DNA from 3 places in the Bowmanella yangjiangensis genome. Region 2 is predicted to be linked to each of the others. Evidence: predicted binding sites of a transcription regulator. Region 2 holds the regulator's gene; each other region holds the start of a gene.

Evidence for each region. Region 2 encodes LexA, which represses DNA repair genes until DNA is damaged. Its sites were predicted from a motif close to TACTGTATNNNNATACAGTA; they were not measured.
Region 1: a site for LexA is predicted at 4,314-4,333, ahead of KJY73_RS20455 (YebG family protein). Genes of this name have one in related genera too.
Region 3: a site for LexA is predicted at 2,291-2,310, ahead of recN (DNA repair protein RecN). Genes of this name have one in related genera too.

Annotation. Positions count from the first base shown of each region.
Region 1 is NZ_JAHDJU010000004.1:187,809-194,883, reverse strand. Features, by position in the region: gene KJY73_RS20470 (MFS transporter) at 1-1,202, opposite strand, end outside; gene ppa (inorganic diphosphatase) at 1,299-1,847, opposite strand; gene KJY73_RS20460 (sodium-translocating pyrophosphatase) at 2,220-4,214, shown strand; gene KJY73_RS20455 (YebG family protein) at 4,389-4,679, shown strand; gene KJY73_RS20450 (class 1 fructose-bisphosphatase) at 4,714-5,685, opposite strand; gene mpl (UDP-N-acetylmuramate:L-alanyl-gamma-D-glutamyl-meso-diaminopimelate ligase) at 5,878-7,075, shown strand, end outside.
Region 2 is NZ_JAHDJU010000004.1:32,421-39,495, forward strand. Features, by position in the region: gene ubiA (4-hydroxybenzoate octaprenyltransferase) at 1-531, shown strand, start outside; gene plsB (glycerol-3-phosphate 1-O-acyltransferase PlsB) at 520-2,970, opposite strand; gene lexA (transcriptional repressor LexA) at 3,146-3,772, shown strand; gene tnpA (IS200/IS605 family transposase) at 3,943-4,386, shown strand; gene coxB (cytochrome c oxidase subunit II) at 4,865-5,971, shown strand; gene ctaD (cytochrome c oxidase subunit I) at 5,982-7,075, shown strand, end outside.
Region 3 is NZ_JAHDJU010000003.1:311,819-318,893, reverse strand. Features, by position in the region: gene KJY73_RS17010 (outer membrane protein assembly factor BamE) at 38-388, opposite strand; gene recN (DNA repair protein RecN) at 617-2,284, opposite strand; gene nadK (NAD(+) kinase) at 2,385-3,266, opposite strand; gene grpE (nucleotide exchange factor GrpE) at 3,455-4,045, shown strand; gene dnaK (molecular chaperone DnaK) at 4,164-6,083, shown strand; gene dnaJ (molecular chaperone DnaJ) at 6,223-7,075, shown strand, end outside.

The DNA of each region.
Region 1 (7,075 bases), 160 kb from region 2:
GCCATGTCCGGCTGGTTAGCCCAGCCAAACGGATTCTTGCGTACTTCATTTCCCGGCATGGGTAGGGCCGGAATATTTAACGACAATAACAATGAGCAACAGGCAAAGCCCGCGCCGACAAAAAACACCATACTGGGGGATACTAGCCATACTATGCCCAGCAACGCGGGTATCACCACCGCCGCAATATGGTTAATGGTAAAACTGACTCCCGATGTAGAGGCGATATCCCGCGGATCGGCAATCTTCTGAAAATAAGTTTTCATAGCAATGGCCATGGCAAACAGCAAATGGTCAATAACATAGAGCGTGGCGCCCAGCCAGGCTGTTTCAACCAAACCATAGCTTATAAACAGTAGAATCAGCCCGACATATTCAACCACCAGCGCACGTCTTTCACCTACCCGCGCGATAAAGCGGCCTATGCTCGGGGCAAACAGCAAATTGAACACATAATTCAGCATAAACAGTAGGCTTATCTCGCCGACACTGTAGCCAAACTTCTCCACCATCATAAAGGCAGCAAATACCACGAAGATCTGTCGGCGCGCACCACTAAAAAACGTCAAACCATAATACAGCCAGTAACGACGACGCAGCACCAGTTGCTTATGCTGGGTGGACGGCTGCGAAAAACGCGGGAACACCAACCACAGGGCCAACACTATCAATAAGCCCGCTCCGCCAGCCACCATATACATGGCGTTGTAGCTAATTCCCCACCATTCCATTAACATCCAGATAGCACCGTAAGCCAGAAGCGACGCGCAACTTTTTACCGCTAGCTGACGCCCCATAAACTCGGCCGTCTGGCGTTTATCCAACCACTGCAGGGTCAAAGACTGATTGACGGTTTCAAAATAATGGAAGCCGATGGACATCAAGACGGTAGTGGCATACAAACCATACTCGAATGGAAACCAGCCGGTCAGTGCGATGCCGATGGACATCAACGCCAGTGAAATTAGTGCAAAGGTCTGCTCCTTGAGCACCAGCAACATAAAGATGGCGGTAAAGGCGAGAAAACCTGGGACTTCCCGCAAACTTTGTAAGATGCCAATTTGCGCACCGTTAAACTGTGCAGCGTCGATGACAAAGTTATTCAGCAAGGCATTCCAGACCGAAAAGGTCAGCGGCATAACAAAGGCCATAGCTAACAGCAAAAACTGCGGATTCTGGCGGACTGCTTGTAAGGACGGCATGAGTGGCCCAAAGCCTGGACAACGGACGGCAATTGTAGCCCTGGCAGCATAAAAAAGGCCAGCAAAGCGGGCCTGATTTATGTCTTTATCATCGTCTTAGAACGCTGGCTTGTCCGGCGTCTCTTCGTAGCGTTTTACGCTGGCTACGATTTCCGCTTTAGCGGCTTCAGCATTGTCCCAACCGTCGATTTTCACCCACTTGTTAGGTTCCAGATCTTTGTAATGCTCAAAGAAATGTTCGATTTGCTTGCGCAGCAGTTCTGGCACATCTTCGATATCCTTCACACCACGGTAGATAGTGGACAGCTTGTCTTTTGGCACCGCCAGTACCTTAGCGTCCGTACCTGACTCGTCTGTCATCTTCAGTACAGCAACCGGACGGCATGCAATCACAGAGCCCGCCAGCAGAGGGAAAGGTGTGATAACCAGTACATCTACCGGGTCACCGTCTTCCGACAGGGTGTGAGGCACGTAGCCGTAGTTAGTTGGGTAATGCATGCAGGTTGCCATAAAGCGGTCAACGAAGATCGCGCCGGATTCTTTGTCCACTTCATATTTAACAGGATCTGCATGGGCAGGAATTTCGATGATTACATTCACTTCTTCTGGCAGATTTTTCCCTGCCGGAACAGCATTCAAACTCATGATGGGTCCTTAATTTAAACAAAACGGGAAGTGCCGCGGATTATACGTTTTTTAAGCAGCAAATAAACAGTTTGCAGGCATATTAGCCGCCCTTCATGCCGCTATGCATTGCCACTATGGTCTAACGTTACTTGCCTTAGGCGGCTTGCTTTCCAACCTTTCACCTTGGATTCCTTACTCACCTTGATTCTGGCAAAAATCACCAATACTTGCTGACAAGCTATTGTCTGGCGTCTATAGTGGTTTCGACTGATGCTAAAAAGCCAAGTAAAAACAAAGGGGTTAGCTACTTTGTTGAGGTTGTAGCCAGGCCCCGCTATTGCATAGCCAGCACTTTGTGCAGGCTATGTCCTGTTCAATTTTGGGGAAGTTATGACTGAACTATTCTATTTGCCGCCCGTGTTAGGTCTGGTAGGCCTGGCCTTCGCCTTTATCATTTATCTGCTGATTAAACGTATTCCGGTCACCAATGAGGCTATCGCCGCCATTGCTGACCAAATCCATCTCGGCGCCATGGTGTTTATGCACCGTGAATATAAAATGCTGTTTATCTTTGCTCTGGTGCTGGGCATTGCCCTCTATTTCTCACTGGGCGCAAATACCGCGCTCGCCTTCACTGTGGGCGCAGTGTGCTCGGCCTTGGCCGGTTATATTGGTATGTTTACCGCCACTAAGGCTAACGTGCGCACCACGCAGGCCGCCCACGACCAGGGGGCGGCTTCGGCCTTGTCTGTGGCCTTTATGGGCGGCTCTATTATGGGACTCTGTGTAGCGTCCATGGGGCTGCTGGGCTTGGGTATGCTGTACTGGATGTTTGGCGGTGACCCTGCCACTGCCCACGTTATCCACGGATTTGGTATGGGCGCATCCAGTGTGGCACTGTTCTCGCGGGTCGGTGGTGGCATTTTCACTAAGAGTGCCGATGTGGGTGCCGACCTGGTGGGTAAAATTGAAGCCGGTATTCCCGAAGACGACCCACGTAATCCTGGGGTAATTGCCGACAACGTGGGTGACAACGTCGGCGATGTAGCAGGCATGGGCTCGGATATCTTTGAGTCTTACTGCGGTGCCATGATTGCCACTATAGCCATTGCCTCCACTATGGTTTTAGGCAATCTGGGCAGCCGCGAATCCCTGATGTTCCTGCCCCTGGCCCTGGCATCTACAGGGTTACTCTGCTCTGTGCTGGGCATTTTACTGGTCAAAGCCATGTCTGCCAGTAAGCCGGATGTTGCCCTGCGTGCTGGCACTATTGGTGCGGCCGTACTGTTTGTGGTTGCCGCCTACTTCGTGGTGCAGCAGGTGGGCATTGACTACCATGTCTGGTGTTCAGTGGTAACAGGTGCCGTAGGCGGCATTATCATCGGCTTAGTCACCGAGTATTACACTGCTGCCGCCCCGGTGCGTAAGATTGCCAAATCCGGTGAAACCGGTCCAGCTACCGTGATGATCACCGGCTTGTCGGTAGGCATGCAGTCCGTGGTGGTCCCTGTGCTGACCTTAAGTGCCATCATCTTTATCTCCACCAGCCTCTCTGGCCTGTATGGCGTGGGCATTGCTGCTGTGGGTATGCTGGCCACCGTAGGTATCACCATGGCTATCGATGCCTATGGCCCGGTTGCCGATAATGCCGGCGGCATCGCAGAAATGGGCGGCCTTGGCAAAGAAACCCGTGATATTACCGATTCTCTGGATGAACTGGGAAACACCACCGCCGCCATAGGTAAAGGCTTTGCCATTGGCGCTGCCGCCCTGGCAGCGCTGGCGATAATTGCCGCCTTTGTGGAAACCATGACCCACCATTATCCCGGCTTTACCTTGCATTTGGGTAACCCCGAGGTATTGGTCGGCATGTTTATTGGTGGCATTCTGCCTTTCCTGATTGCGTCTATTACCATGACGGCGGTGGGCGATGCCGCCTTTGAGATGATCCATGAAATTCGCCGTCAGTTCCGTGAAATCAAGGGCCTGATGGAAGGTGAAGCCAAACCCGATACCGCCCGTTGCGTAGATATCGCCACCACCGCAGCCCTGAAGAAAATGATCCTACCTGGTGTGCTGGCAGTTGCTGTGCCCCCTTTGGTAGGTTTTGGCATCGGCCCCCATGCTTTGGGCGGTATGCTAGGCGGCGCTTTGCTTGGCTGCGTACTTTTAGCGTTGATGATGGCGAATGCTGGCGGTGCCTGGGACAACGCTAAAAAGTACGTGGAAAAAGGCAATCATGGCGGTAAAGGCTCACCGGTGCATGCTGCGGTCGTGGTAGGTGACACTGTGGGCGACCCTTTCAAAGATACATCCGGCCCGGCCATGAATATACTGATCAACGTGATGGCCATTGTGAGTCTGGTTATCGCACCACTGTTGTAATGCAACGCCACAAGGGCCGCTTATGCGGCCCTTGTGATTTATTCCCACCACATTGCAGCTTGCACCAGTTAACAGAGGCTGAAAATTTTACTCACAAAATACTGTACATAAATACAGTTAATTGTTAACCTAATTCCGAATCTAGTTAAAACACTTCCCAATCTGGAGACAACGATGGCCATAATTATTCGCTACGTGGTTGAACACAAAGGGGTAGAGAAGCTGGTGACAACAGACAAGAAAGAAGCGGATCTCTATGACAAGATGTTGGATGTTGCCGACAATCTGGCTGACTACATGCAGGCTAAGGGCGTTAAGCTGGAAGAGTCCGTCATGGAAGATCTGTCCATTATGTTGTCGCAGAACAAAGATGCGGTAGCAAGGCTATTGAAGGGCAACACAGCGGCCAGCCTGCTGGAAGAAGAAAAAGCCGAGGTGGTCAGACTGGAGAAGAAACAGGCCTAACCACCGGCTTTAAACAGGAGTGGGCATTGCCCACTCAGTCTTTATAGTAGCTAACGCAGGCTTGTACTTCGTCGGCTGAGCCAAGTAGCACGGGTACGCGTTGGTGAATATCTGTTGGCATCACTTCCAGAATGCGGCCACGACCGGTTGATGCGCCGCCACCAGCTTGTTCCATCAGGAACGCCATAGGGTTTGCTTCATACATCAGACGCAGCTTACCTGGCTTGTTCGGCTCACGGTTATCCCAGGGGTACGCGAAAATACCACCCCGGCACAGCACCCGGTGAATATCACCCACCATCGCCGCTACCCAGCGCATATTGTAATTTTTACCTCTGGGGCCCTGATCACCGGCCAGCAGGTCAGCCACGTATTCTTGCATGCAAGGTTCCCAGTGACGCTGGTTAGAGGTGTTGATAGCAAATTCCTGGGTTTCCTTCGGTACCTGCACATTGTTACGGGTCAGCAGGAAGCCACCGTGGGTTTTGTCCAGGGTATATAAATGCGTACCGCGACCTGTGGTCATCGCCAGCATGGTAGATGGGCCGTATAACACATAGCCCGCTGCCACCTGTTGCGTGCCCGGCTGCAGGAAGGCAGAAGGGTCATCAGGTTCCATCCATTGCGGTGCATGCATCACAGAGAAAATAGTACCAATTAGGCTGTTGATGTCGGTGTTGGAAGAGCCATCCAGTGGATCAAAGCTGATCAGGTATTTACCATCTGGGTTACAGCCAATCACATTGTCTTCTTCTTCGGAAGAAATGGCTTTGACATAACCTGACTCGCTGAGGATATCCTTGAGGATCTGGTTGGAGATCACATCCAGCTTTTTCTGCCGCTCACCCTGTACGTTGTCACTCAGGGTTGAGCCCAGCACCCCGGCCAGTGCGCCTTGGCTAACCCGGAACGAGATTTCCTTGCACGCCGCCAACAAGGTGCGGATCAGCAGAATCAACTCGAGGGGACAACCGTCTTCCTGTAATTGTGTGTTGAGTCGTTTCATAAACTTCAGACCTTAGAGAACTTATATTGATGTAGGGACTGCCCCTGGAATCACTCCGTAGGGCTTTGTTTTTATTTTTGTTCTTTTATTGTAACCAGTTTGACCACAGATGTCGCCGGGCAGGGCCACAGGTATTATTCAAAGTCGAACTTTCTGATAGGCTTGGCGCAGATTCGAATTGACCTGTTTATTATGCATATACATATTCTCGGCATTTGCGGCACCTTTATGGGCGGTATCGCTGCACTGGCTAAAGCGCTCGGCCATCACGTAACCGGCTCTGACGCCAACGTTTATCCGCCCATGAGTACCCAGCTTGAACAACTGGGCATCAGCCTTACCCAAGGCTATGACCCAGCCCAGTTGGAACCGGCGCCGGATTTGGTCGTAATAGGTAATGCCATGAGCCGCGGCAATCCGGCGGTGGAATATGTACTGGACCGTAATCTGCCCTACACTAGCGGCCCACAATGGCTGCTGGAGAATCTGCTCAAAGACCGCTGGGTACTGGCGGTGTCCGGCACTCATGGCAAAACCACTACTTCCAGTATGCTGGCCTGGGTTCTGGAATATGCCGGGCTAAATCCCGGATTCTTGATTGGCGGTGTACCGGAAAACTTTGGTATATCCGCTCGCCTGGGCGATTCACCCTTTTTTGTGATAGAGGCAGATGAATACGACAGTGCCTTTTTCGACAAGCGTTCCAAGTTTGTTCATTACCGCCCTCGCACCCTGATTATCAACAACCTGGAATTCGACCACGCCGATATCTTCGACAACCTGGCGGCAATTCAAAAGCAGTTTCATCACCTGCTGCGTATGGTGCCGGGCAATGGCCTGGTCATTACTCCAGCTCAAGACCAAAATGTAGAGCACTGCTTGCAAATGGGTTGTTGGACACCTATTCAGCGCACCGGCAAAGAATGGCAACTGGCTGAGGTATCAACCGATGGTAGTAGCTTCGATATCCTGCTCGGTGGCGTTAAACAAGGCCGGGTGGACTGGCAGTTGCAAGGCGAACACAATCGCCAAAATGCGCTGATGGCGGTGGCTGCCGCCCGCCCTGCTGGTGTACAACCTGCTTTAGCCATAGAGGCATTAAACAGTTTTAAAAACGTTAAACGCCGCATGGAAGTCAAAGGCAAGGTGGCAGATATCACCTTATACGACGATTTTGCCCATCACCCTACCGCCATCGCCCTGACCATCGCCGGACTGCGCGCCAAAGTTGGCACGGCCCGTATTCTGGCCGTGCTGGAACCCCGTTCCAACACCATGAAGCAAGGTGTCTTTAAAGACCAGTTGGCAAATGCCTGGCAACAAGCAGACAGCGCCTTTATATTTGAACCCGAAGGGCTGCGCTGGTCGTTGCAGCAAAGTTGTCAGGCCA
Region 2 (7,075 bases):
TTGAACTGGCAGACTATCCTGCTGTCGTTTGCGGCGTTAGCATTGGCTGCCAGCTATCCCTTTATGAAGCGTTATACTAATCTGCCGCAATTTGTTTTGGGGGCCGCATTTAGCTGGGCTATCCCCATGGCCTTTATGGCCAGTCTTGAAACCTTGCCTTGGTGGTGCTGGTGGCTGTTTGTGGCCAACCTGCTGTGGACGGTGGCGTACGATACCATGTACGCCATGGTGGATAGGGATGATGACTTGCGTATTGGGGTAAAGTCGACCGCCATTTTGTTCGGACGCCATGACAAGCTGATTATCGGCTTATTGCAGTTGGCTACACTGGCTATTCTTGCCTGGCTTGGTGATTACCTGTCACTTGGTATTTGGTACTTTGCTGGGTGGGTAGTCGCGCTGCTGTTGTCCGGCTACCAACAATGGTTGATAGCCGGACGCGAGCGAGATGCGTGTTTTCGTGCCTTTTTGAACAATCACTATGTGGGGATGGCACTGACCCTGGGATTAATTCTGGATTTAAGTTTCTAAATGGTGCAACTGGTGTAAGGTTTGCACTATGCCTGAACTAACCAGTGACAAAACCAGCTCTTTGAGCGCAGCACTTTGCGCAGTATGTTGCAGGCCACCTTCTTCACTGGCTTTGACCAAGCCGTTATCTTTCAACGCGTTGACGAAACTGGCAAATACACCTTTGTCGTAAAATTCAGGCGCATGGATTCCGTTGACCGCACTCAGGTGCTCGGCCAGATCCCGGCTTTGCTTTTCCAGGCTGGCACGCGCGATAGACTGCTCTTTTTCAAGTAGAGTCAGCACTATGGCATAGCGTTGCAGTGTTTGCTGCAGTGTTTGATTGAGGATGTTCAATGTCACATAAGCTGCACTGGTGCGAACTGGCTGCATATAGTTGCCATCCTGTTCTACGACTAACCCTATTGATACCATCTGACTTAAAAGCTGGCGAGAATAGACTAATGCTTCGTCCTGGGACATGTGCATAAACAGCTCGCGTTTCAGCATGGGATAAATAGCCTTGATATAGGCCTCCAGACGAGCCGCTGTTGTGGAATGTTCCGAGAGGATGGCGGCTGCAATCAGGCCGGGCAGGGCAAATAAGTGGAGTATATTGTTACGGTAGTAAGTTTGGGTAATAGCGCGGTAGCTATCCAGCGAAATCACCTTACCAAAGGTATCTTCCTGAATTGTAAATTTCTTCAAGGCCAGCGTTTGCGCTAACAGCTGGCTGCCACTTAACTCCGGAATATTACTCTGTGCGCTGTAGGGGGCTTTTCTCAGCATGGTGAGTAACAGCTCCAGACTATCAATAAGATCCTTTTCTGCCATGGCATGATTATCGGCTGCGAGCAACGTCATAGAGCATAGGGCCATGCCGTTTAGGGCAGCGGCCTGGTTGATACGACACATTACTTGGTTGGCCAAATGGTTAACTGTGGGGGTTAGCCAGCTGGGTTTTCGCTCTGGATCTGATTGTGCGTCCTGACGCCAATCCGGTACACGTTTGTCCAGATAATTGTTCAGTTGGATAGGCTCACCAAAACTGAGGAAACCATGCCCATAGTTTTTTAGCTTCTTGATGGCTGTAAATACCTGACCAAAAGATTCTTTCTGTTTGTTGCTGCCTTTCAGCTCGCTCAGGTAGCTACCCAACTCCATGACATTCTCATAGCCAAGATAGACAGGTACCAGACTCACTGGGCGTTTAACGCCTTTGAGCAGGGCTTGCAGAGTCATGGCCAGCATGCCGGTTTTTGGTGTAAGCAAACGGCCGGTGCGACTGCGCCCGCCTTCCGGGTAATATTTGACCGGAACACCCCGGTTAAACAAGAACTCAAGATATTCACGAAAGACCGCGGTGTAGAGCTTGTTTCCGGCAAAACTGCGGCGCAGGAAGAAGGCGCCCGCACGACGGAATATCCCCCCAACCGGCCAGAAGTTCAGATTGATGCCGGCTGCAATATGGGGTGTGGCTAGACCCTCATGGTAGATAACATAGGTAAGCAGCAGGTAGTCCATATGGCTGCGGTGACAGGGCACATAGATAATTTCGTGGCCGTTTTGCGCCAGCTCGCGGATACGTGCCGCGTTATGTACTTCGATACCGTTATAAATTTTGTTCCAGACTCGGGTGAGCAGGCGATCGCCCAGACGGATGGTACCCTCACGGTAGTCAGCGGCAATTTCTTTCAGATACTTTTCGGCTTGCTGTTTGGCTTGCTCGGCACTGATCTTCTTACTTTGTTGTTCTTCAGCGATGGCTTCTTTAACGGCACTGGCACCCAGAATCGCATAGTTCAATTGCTGGCGATCTATGCTTTGAGGCCCCGTCATGGATTGAATTCGGCGATGGAAGTGAGTACGGGCAACGCGAGTTAACTTATGCGCGATAATTTCGTCGGTGCCTTTCTCCTGAGCCATACGTTGGGACGATACCGCTCGACTGAAATACACAAAGTTGTCACGGCCGAGAAATAACACAATGAACAATTTACGCAACCAGCTTGGGGAGGCTCTATCTGCTAACAAGTCAGCCCAGCCTGGCTTGGATTTTTCCGGAGCACGACCCCAGAAAATAGAAGCTGGCACAATTTGTACATCCAGCTCGGGGTTATCCCGCTGCATTTTTAGTATGTCAACAAAGTGCTGGGCGATTTTAATACTCTGTATCTTACGGCTAATTAACCCTTGTGGCTCTTCCAGACAAAGGTGCGCATGGAAGGGCTTGCCATCCAGGAATACTGGCTGCAGAGGATCTGGAAGTCCGCTTTGTTCGGTGGCTTTTTGCAGTGCAATCAAGTCGGTGGCTGAGTGCGTATGCAGCAGATAAATGATGGGCTTATCCCGATTGATACCCAGCTCTTGATGAATATCAGCTGGAATGCTTTTGGTTTTGACCAGTAAGCGGGTTGGGTATTTAAACAGGCTCAGCAGCAACTTGTGCAACCAGAACATCGTGACGGATCCTCAGCTAAAAGTGCGCGAAGCATAGCATTTTCGTGCCTGATTGTCCTTTTCCCGGGCGCTGTTGGTGACAATCTTGCGTTCACATGGGCAAAAGGCTCATGGGAGTTGCTATCCTTGTGTAACTGGATATACTGACAGTAAAACTGTATGGAAAAACAGGCTTATGCGTCCATTAACTCCCAGGCAGGAAGAAGTTCTGCAACTGATAAAAGACACCATGGCTCACACTGGCATGCCACCCACCCGGGCGGAAATTGCCAAACAGCTGGGGTTTCGTTCAGCCAATGCGGCTGAAGAACATCTTAAAGCCTTGTCGCGCAAAGGGGTTATAGACATCCTGCCAGGCACATCCCGAGGCATAAAGCTGAATATTCCATTGGATGCTCAGGAACTGGATGAAGGGCTGCCGTTAATTGGGCGGGTTGCCGCTGGCGAGCCTATACTGGCGCAGCAGCATGTGGAAACTCACTACAAGGTGGATCCTGATCTGTTTAAACCTAAGGCGGATTTTCTGCTTAGGGTTAACGGCATGAGTATGAAAGATATCGGCATTATGGATGGTGATTTATTGGCGGTGCACCGAACCTTGGATGTACATAACGGCCAGGTTGTGGTGGCCAGGGTTGATGATGAGGTGACAGTGAAACGTATTGAGCGGCGAGGTCGTAGCGAAATACTGTTGCATGCAGAAAACGAGGAATTCGCACCGATCAAAGTTGATTTGGCCACTCAGCCTTTTTCTATTGAAGGTATAGCCGTGGGTGTGATTCGCAACAGTGACTGGATGTAAGTCAAAAAACACCGACTTCCTCACAACCCGGCAATCGCCGGGTTTTTTATTGTCAGTCTTAAACCACCTCCTATGGAGGTGGTGATCGTCCAGTCGGGGCTGTGCCCGTAGAGTGCTCATGCTAGATACTGACTTTTGTTTGTTACCAGCAAATAAAAGGAGTAAATAGCATGAGCCGATATGAATCCGCCTCACACGTATTCTATCGTTGTCAGTATCACATCGTGTGGACGCCGAAGTATAGATACAAGATTTTGAAAGGTCAGGTAGGCAAAGAGCTTTACCGAAGTATCTATGTCTTTTGCAGCATGAAAAAGTGTGTGGTGGTTGAACTGAATTTTCAAGTTGACCATGTTCACTTGGCGGTGAGAACGCCACCGAGTTTAAGCGTGTCAGAGTTGATGGGGACATTAAAAGGTCGAACAGCCATCAGATTGTTCAACAAATTCCCTTATCTGCGGAAGAAGAAATTGTGGGGAAACCATTTTTGGCAAAGAGGATACTTTGTCGATTCGGTAGGTGCTAACGAAGACATCATTCGCCGTTATGTGAAGTATCAGGATAAACAAGCCAAAGAGGAAGAGGAGCGTCAACAGCACTTAGCACTTTCTTGAGTAGAAAGGCACCCTTCTAGGGTGCCCTTAAGCAAAGCCACCTGCTATGCAGGTGGATTTTTACATCCAAAGATGCTGCGAAACCGGAGGTCAGAGCGCTGCGATATCCAATGGTGGTTCAGTTACTTTTGTAGATTTATTTAACTATTTACCATTCCTTCCTGCTAAACGCCTATTGGCAGGCAGACAAGCTACTAATACCGCCTCATCTTATAAAAATTTCCAGAAATTAACGAGTTAGCTTTTACCCCTGAAGCTGCCACCTTTGTTTAAAAAATAACCGCTTGACCGTTAATTAGTCAGAAATCACTGGACGGGAAGTAACCAGTTGGGTAATTCTTGTACTGCCTTTAACAAAAAAATAACAATAGGGTGTCATTTTATATCCAGCGACACCTTTTTGTTCCGACAGTTTGCTGGCGGAATTTTTACGTTTTGACAGAGGAGACGTCACGTGGCCAGAGGTTTGTTGACCGCAATGCTTGCGACCTTGCTGAGTGTCGGCGCTATGGCGCAGCCCTCCCAGCTAAATTTGCGCAAAGGGGTTACCGATATCAGTTCGCAGGTCTACGACCTGCATATGACCATTTTCTATATTTGCGTTGTGATTGGCATTGTGGTGTTTGGTGCCATGTTTATTGCGCTGATTTTTCACCGCAAATCCCGTGGGGTGAAGCCAGCTAATTTCCACGAAAGTGTAAAGGTGGAAGTGGCGTGGACCGTGGTGCCTTTTCTAATTCTTATCGCTATCGCAGTACCCGCAGCGAATACTCTGATTGCTATGGAAGACACCAGCAAAGCCGACGTGACAGTGTTGGTAACCGGGTCACAATGGAAGTGGCACTACAAGTACATGGAAAACGACGTTGAGTATTACTCTGTGTTGGCCACTCAGCCCGAGCAAATTCGTAACAAATTCAATAAAGGTGAAAACTACCTCCTTGAAGTAGATAAACCATTGGTGATCCCTACCGACAAAAAAGTACGTTTTTTGGTGACCTCCGATGATGTTATTCATTCCTGGTGGGTACCAGATTTTGCGGTGAAAAAAGACGCTAACCCCGGCTTTATTAACGAAGCCTGGACCAGGGTTAATCAACCTGGCATCTATCGTGGTCAGTGCGCGGAACTGTGCGGTAAAGATCACGGTTTTATGCCGGTCGTGGTTGTCGCCAAAGCCCCTGCTGAGTATGACGCCTGGATTGCTGAGCAGGAAGCAATTCAGCGTAAAGCCAAAGAGGAAGAGCAGAAACTCTTGGCCATGAATATGGACATGACAGAGTTGATGGATCTTGGTGGAAAGGTTTACCAAAGCAGCTGCGCTGCCTGTCATATGCCCAACGGCGAAGGTTTACCTGGTGTGTTTCCTGGCTTGAAAGGCAGCCCTATTGCGTTAGGTGATATGACGAAACACATTGATGTTGTGGTGCATGGGGTTTCAGGTACTGCTATGCAATCTTTTGGCAAGCAATTAAGTCTGAAGGAACTGGCTGCTGTTATTACCTTTGAGCGCAACGCATGGGGCAATAACACAGGTGATACTGTGCAAGCCAAAGACGTTAACGCTGTCCTGACAGGCAAATAGGAGAATTATGATGAGCACTGCAGCAGAACACCTGCATCACGACGAACATCATGACCATAAGCCATCCGGTATCAAGCGTTGGCTATATACGACTAACCATAAAGACATAGGCACCCTGTACCTGTGGTTTGCCTTTATCATGTTCCTGATTGGCGGCGCCATGGCTATGGTGATCCGCGCCGAGCTGTTCCAACCCGGTTTGCAGTTGGTGGACCCCAACTTTTTCAATCAAATGACCACAGTGCACGGCCTGATTATGGTCTTTGGTGCGGTTATGCCAGCGTTTACCGGTCTGGCCAACTGGATGGTGCCCTTGATGATAGGCGCACCGGATATGGCCCTGCCACGGATGAACAACTGGAGTTTCTGGATCCTGCCTTTTGCATTCCTGATCCTGTTGTCCTCCTTGTTTCTTGAAGGTGGTGGTCCCAACTTTGGTTGGACCTTCTACGCACCGCTGTCCACCACTTACAGCAATGACAGTACCGCGTTGTTTGTTTTCTCTGTGCATATTATGGGTGCCTCTTCAATCATGGGCGCCATTAACGTTATCGTGACCATCTTCAACATGCGCGCGCCGGGTATGACATGGATGAAGATGCCGCTGTTTGTGTGGACCTGGCTGATCACGGCTTTCTTGTTAATCGCGGTTATGCCGGTTTTGGCCGGTGCGGTAACCATGGTCTTGACAGATAAGTTCTTCGGTACCAGCTTCTTTAACGCTGCCGGTGGTGGTGACCCAGTGCTGTTCCAGCATATTTTCTGGTTCTTCGGTCACCCCGAGGTATACATCATGATTCTGCCGGCGTTTGGAATTATCTCGCAGATTGTGCCGACCTTCTCACGCAAGCCGCTGTTTGGTTATGCCTCCATGGTTTATGCCACTGCATCCATCGCGCTGCTGTCTTTCATCGTTTGGGCGCACCATATGTTTACCACCGGGATGCCGGTCGCTGCTGAACTGTTCTTTATGTTCGCCACTATGCTGATCTCCGTGCCGACCGGTGTAAAAGTCTTTAACTGGGTGGCCACCATGTGGCGAGGGGCGATAACGTTTGAGATCCCCATGCTGTTTGCCTTGGCCTTCATTGTGCTGTTTACCAT
Region 3 (7,075 bases), on a different contig from region 2:
TCCTGCCAATATTAGCGGGAAGATGTGCTAATGAGGATCATTGATCTAGGGGCGTATTAAACGTCTCGGGTAAGTCAAAGTCACCTTCAACTTTACTTATCTTACCTGCATCAAAATAGATGATGAGCTCTTTACGAATATGTTCATCACTCATGCCACGTTTCATTGTATAGACGTAGTACCATTTATCCTGATTGAAGGGATCATTCACCACAGGTTGACCAAGAATGTAAATTACCTGTTCTTTGGTCATCTGAATACGCAGCTTGTCTACGTCTTTTTGATCCAGGTAGTTACCCTGAGGAATATCAATACGGTAAATCCAACTACTGCAAGCCTGCAGGCTGGCCAACACTATAAGGCTGATGGCGAGTTTTTTGTACTTCATGTTGTTCTGGTTCTCTGAGGAAGGCTGCATCCTAACGTAGTTGGCTTGTAGCTGTCCAATTCCATACATCAAAGTTAGTCGGTTTTATGCTCAGTCTTACACTGAAATACCGGATAAAGAAGCGCCCGAAACAGCATCAACCTGTTCCGGGCTCCTCCACGCACTAAACTGATAATTCGCTGGTTGATAAATGGGGATCATCAGCAAATTTTCAATGCATTGGAAAAACTACAGACCCAAAAGTTCCCTGGCATTAGCCAAAGCGGTGTCGGTTAGCTTATCACCTGCCAATAACCTTGCCAGCTCCTCTATACGTTGCTGCTGCTCCAGTGGAATCATGTGTGTTTCAGTGGTTTTGCCATCACTAAATTTTGTCACCAACATTTGATGATGAGCACAAGCGGCTACCTGAGGTAGGTGAGTCACACACATCACTTGTGCATCCTTGCCCAGTTTTCTGAGTAGCTGGCCTACTACCGATGCTGTTGGTCCGCTAATGCCTGTATCTACTTCGTCAAATATCATGGTGGGCACTTTATGGTTAGTGCTGGCAATAACCTGCACTGCCAGCCCAATACGGGATAACTCTCCACCAGAGGCGACTTTTTCCAGGGCATCTGCTGGCTGCCCGGGGTTTGTGGCGACCATAAACTCTATGACATCCTGCCCGTGACGACTGATCGCTAACTGTGAGTCAAAGCGCACCTGAATGGAAAAACACGCCTGATTCATGTTCATTTGGCGGATTTCCCGCTGTACTTCATCTGCAAGCTTTGTCGCCGCTTTTTGTCGTGATTGGCTTAAGGTTTCTGCTGCTTGAAGGTAATCCTGCCTAAGTTGCTCCAAGGTAGCCGCTAAGGCCTCTAATTGATTGTCATCTTGCTGTAATTGTGAGAATTCCTGCGCCAGGGACTGATGATATTCATACAGTCCTTCTGGCATAACCTGGTGTTTTCTGGCCAATTCCATGGCTCTTGAAAAACGCGCTTCTACTTGCTGCATTCTGAAAGGATCAACTTCCAGGTCATCTATATAGTCGCGAAGTTGTTGGGACGCTTCATCCACCTGGATATTGGCTTCAGAAAGCAACTCAATAATAGGTGTCAGACTGGCATCGTGAGCTTGTAGTTCTGACAACCTGTCGATAGCGTGTTGGATAATAGATAAGGCATTAATATCGTCAGCATCATAGAGCTGATGGAAGCTAAGCTGAGATTGCTCCAACAGAGATTGGCTATGGCTTAAACGCTTGTGCTCGATTTCGAGCTGTTCAAATTCACCATCTTCAATGGCAAATTCGTCCAGTTCCTGAACCTGGTATTCCAACAGTTGTCGCCGAGCTTCCCGATGCTGCTGATTATCCTGCAATTGCTGATATTGTTTGCGGGTATCCAGCAATAGTTGGTAACGCTTGGTCAGTTCTTGCTGCAAGTTAGGGTGGTTGGCATAACTATCCAGCAATTCTCTTTGCACGTCTGCCTTTAGCAATTGCTGATGGGCATGTTGGCCATGAATACTTACCAGATATTGCCCCAGACTTTTGAGCTGCTGTAAGGAAACTGGTGCGCCATTGATATAAGCCTTGGAGCGGCCTTCCGCAGAGATTACTCGGCGAATTACGCATTCTGGTTCATCTTCTTGTAGCTCTTGCGTGGCAAGCCATTGCTGCGCTAAGGGGAGATTGTGCAAGCCAAAACAGGCGGTAATTTCCGCTTTATCGGCGCCTTTTCTTACCATGCTGGCTTCTGCTCGATCGCCTAGACACAGACTTAATGCATCAATGGCAATAGATTTACCTGCACCGGTTTCGCCTGTAATGGCGGTCATTCCGCTTTGTAGTTCAATATCCAGCGACTGGACAATAGCAAAGTTGCGTATAGAGAGTTGAAGCAGCATATAGTCACCTGTTTATCCATACAGTTAGCTGTAACTATATACAGTAATTTTGACTTGTCCAGATGGTGATGGAAAAATATTCTACGTACCATCTCTCGGCCTAATAGAGCTTACTTCCCCAACCGAGTTTGGTACGTAGAACGTTAAAATAGTTATAACTTTTAGGGTGGATTAAACGCAGTGTATAGGGGTTTTTACGCAGTTGAATCTCGTCCCCTGGCAATACACTGAGTACTACGTGGCCATCACAACTGACTTGCAATGCTTCGCTGTTGTCGTGGGAAACCACCAGGCGTACCACACTGTTTGCATCCACTACAATGGGACGGCTGCTAAGAGTATGAGGAAACATAGGAACCAAGGACAGCGCATCCAAATTGGGCGTCATAATAGGGCCGCCACCTGACAGAGAGTAGGCGGTTGACCCAGTAGGGGTTGCCACAATTAAACCGTCAGAGCGTTGGCTGAATACAAACTGCTCATCAATATGTACCTCAAATTCCATCATATGCGCCACTTTGCCGTGGTGGAGCACGGCTTCATTCACGGCGGCATTGCTGCTTTTAAGCTGCCCATGACGGAATACTTCCACTTCCAGTAAAAAGCGCTGTTCGGTGGCATAGTCTCCGGCAAATATGCCATCTAACTCTGTGGTGATGTTATCTGGGTGAATATCGGTCAAAAAACCCAGATTACCGCGGTTAACGCCGACCACCCCGATATTAAAGCGCGATAATACGCGTGCCGCACCCAGCATATTGCCATCGCCGCCCACAACTATGGCTAAATCGGCATGCTCGCCAATAGCAACCAAGTCCATCACTTCCGGTGTTTCCACATTCAATTCGCTGGCAACACGTTCTTCCACTAGTACACGTTTGCCTTTGCTGCGTAAATACGCATAGAGGGCTTGAAGGGTTTCACTCGTGCCCTGATGGTGGGGTTTGCCAATAAGGCCGACACAGTCGAAATGTTGGTGCATGCTCGGAAGTTCTAAAAAGGGATGCTATCTACTTGAAAATAATAAGGGTTAGCCGGCAAAAAGTCGCTGTTTAAAGTGCATAACCGGATAATTTGCATGGAAATGTTGATTTACCCCTTGAATCACAACCTGCCACCCCCATTTACCCAATCGTTTTTGGCATTCTTTTAGGTATTACGGAGAGGCGAATGAGCACCGAGCAGCAGCCACAACAAGAACAGCAGGCGCAAGAAGAGGTTATTCAAGAGCAAGTTCAATCAGAACAAACTCCTGAGCAACAGCGCATTGTTGAATTGGAAAATGCCCTGGCACAAGCAGAATCGAATCTGGCAGAGCAGAAAGATTCTGTACTGCGGGCCAGAGCGGACATGGAAAATGCCCGTAAGCGCGCTGAGGCTGAAGTGGACAAAGCCAGAAAGTTTGCGCTTGAGCGATTTGCCGGTGAACTGTTAACCGTTATTGATAATCTGGAGCGCGCGCTGCAAGTTGCTGATGCCTCCAATGATGCGGTTAAGTCACTGGTTGAAGGGGTCGCCATTACCCACAAGTCCTTTATTGCGACTATTGAAAAATTCGGCATGACGGTGATTGATCCGCAAGGACAGCCGTTCAACCCGGAATTGCATCAAGCCATGGGCATGCAGGAAAGTGCCGAGCTTGAGCCTAATTCAGTTATAGCAGTCATGCAGAAAGGTTATGAAATTAATGGTCGTTTGTTACGTCCGGCTATGGTCATGGTGTCTCGTGCACCTGAAGGTGGCGTGGACGTACAAGTGTAATTATTCACGAATAAACACATTTTATTTGGGGAATTTTTTTCGCCCGCTTGTTGAAAACAATCGAGCCAAACCCCACAAAGAAAGCATAAGTTTTTAAACGAATTTTCGGAGTAACGTCATGGGCAGAATCATTGGTATTGACTTGGGTACAACCAACTCTTGTGTTGCCGTGTTAGACGGTGACAAACCTCGTGTAATTGAAAATGCGGAAGGGGATCGTACTACCCCCTCCATCATCGCCTTCACTAAAGATGGTGAAACCTTGGTTGGTCAGCCAGCCAAGCGTCAGGCGGTCACTAACCCTAAGAACACCTTGTTCGCTATTAAGCGTTTAATTGGGCGTCGTTGGGAAGATAAAGAAGTTCAGCGCGATATCGACATCATGCCATTTGGCATTATTAAGGCCGACAACGGTGACGCCTGGGTCGATGTGAACGATAAGAAAATGGCGCCTCCGCAGATCTCTGCTGAAGTGCTGAAAAAGATGAAGAAGACCGCCGAGGATTATCTGGGCGAAGAAGTAACTGCCGCGGTTATTACCGTACCTGCTTACTTTAATGACTCACAGCGTCAGGCGACTAAAGATGCTGGCCGTATCGCCGGTCTGGAAGTAAAACGTATTATCAACGAACCTACCGCCGCAGCCTTGGCTTACGGTATGGATCGTAAGAAAGGCGACAACGTTGTTGCCGTATACGACTTGGGCGGTGGTACTTTTGATATCTCCATCATCGAGATTGATGAAGTTGAAGGCGAGCACACTTTTGAAGTACTGGCGACCAACGGTGACACTCACTTAGGTGGTGAGGACTTCGACAACCGCCTGATCACTTATCTGGTTGATGAATTCAAGAAAGAGCAGGGCATAGACCTGCGTAAAGACCCGCTGGCTATGCAGCGTCTGAAAGAAGCCGGTGAAAAAGCCAAGATTGAGCTGTCTTCAGCCCAGCAAACTGAAGTGAACCTGCCGTATATTACGGCTGATGCTTCAGGTCCTAAGCACCTGACCATCAAGGTAACCCGTGCCAAGCTGGAATCTTTGGTTGAAGACATGGTTAAGGCGTCTTTGGAGCCAGTGAAGCAAGCCTTGGCTGATGCTGACCTGTCTGTTGGTGATATCCACGATATCATCCTGGTCGGTGGTCAAACTCGTATGCCACTGGTACAGAAATACGTGACTGAGTTCTTTGGTAAAGAGCCGCGTAAAGACGTAAACCCAGATGAAGCGGTAGCTGTAGGTGCTGCAATTCAGGGTGGTGTACTGGCCGGTGATGTGACCGACGTATTACTGTTGGATGTTACCCCTCTGTCTTTGGGTATCGAAACCATGGGCGGCGTAATGACTAAGCTGATTGAGAAAAACACCACTATTCCGACTAAGAAGTCGCAGGTGTTCTCAACTGCCGAAGATAACCAGTCCGCAGTAACGGTACACGTACTGCAAGGCGAGCGTAAGCAAGCCTCTGGTAACAAATCACTGGGTCAGTTCAACCTGGAAGGTATCCGTGCTGCCATGCGTGGTCAACCGCAAATCGAAGTGACCTTCGATATCGACGCGGACGGTATCTTGCACGTGTCTGCTAAAGACAAAGACACAGGTAAAGAACAGAAGATCACTATCCAGGCTTCCAGCGGTTTGTCTGAGGATGAGATCAACAAGATGGTTCAGGACGCAGAAGCTAATGCTGAAGCCGACAAGAAGTTTGAAGAACTGGTGCAAACCCGCAACCAAGCTGACGGCCTGGTGCATGCTACCCGTAAACAGGTAGAAGAAGCCGGTGAAGCCTTGGGCGCAGATGACAAGGCTAAGATTGAAGAAGCCCTGTCAGCACTGGAAACGGCCATCAAAGGTACGGACAAAGAAGAAATCGAAGCCAAAACTCAGGCCTTGATTGAAGCGTCCGGCAAATTGATGGAAGTCGCTCAGGCCAAAGCTGCCCAAGGTCAAGCCGAGGGTGAAGGTCAGGCTTCTGCAAAAGCCACGGATGACGATGTTGTGGACGCCGAGTTCGAAGAAGTCAAAGACGACAAGAAATAATAATCTTGTGTCCTGTTAACGTGGCCGCCTATGCGGCCACGCTTAAGTGGGGTCAGCGTAAAATTACTCTGTTAGCCAAAGGTAACTTGTTAATTTTACGCTGGCCCCATTTAGCTGTATTCGGGAGCTAGTGAGCAATATGTCCAAACGAGACTATTACGAAGTGCTGGGCGTGGCGAAAGACGCCGCCGAGCGAGACATCAAAAAGGCTTATAAACGCCTGGCAATGAAATATCACCCTGACCGCACTCAGGGCGATAAGGCATTGGAAGAGAAGTTCAAGGAAATTCAGGAAGCTTATGAAGTCCTGACCGACGAACAAAAACGCGCTGCCTATGACAGATTTGGCCATGCCGGGGTTGACCCTAACCTCGGCGGCGGTGGGCATGGCGGCCATGCGGATTTTGGCGACATCTTTGGTGATGTATTTGGTGATATTTTTGGCGGTGGACGCCGCCAGTCCCGTGCTCGTCAGGGTTCAGATCTCAGGTACAACCTGGAAATGTCTCTGGAAGATGCGGTCCGGGGCAAGAACGTAGAAATCAAAGTGCCTACCTTGGTGGGCTGTGATGAGTGCGATGGTTCTGGTGCGAAAAAAGGTACCTCGCCGACCACTTGTCCAACCTGTCATGGTCAGGGTCAGGTGCAGATGCGTCAGGGCTTTTTTGCTGTGCAGCAAACCTGTCCTACCTGTTCCGGACGGGGCAAGATCATTGCCGATCCTTGCCGTAAGTGTCATGGCCATGGCCGCGTAGAAAAAACCAAGACCCTATCGGTTAAAGTACCGGCAGGGGTGGATACCGGTGATCGTATTCGCTTAAGCGGCGAAGGCGAAGCAGGGGAAATGGGCGGACCGGCGGGAGACTTGTATGTGCAGGTGCATATTAAAGATCACCCGATTTTTGTTCGCGACGGCAACAACCTGTATTGCGAAGTGCCTATTAGTTTCACCCGTGCTGCCCTGGGGGGCGAGATTGAAGTGCCGACCCTGG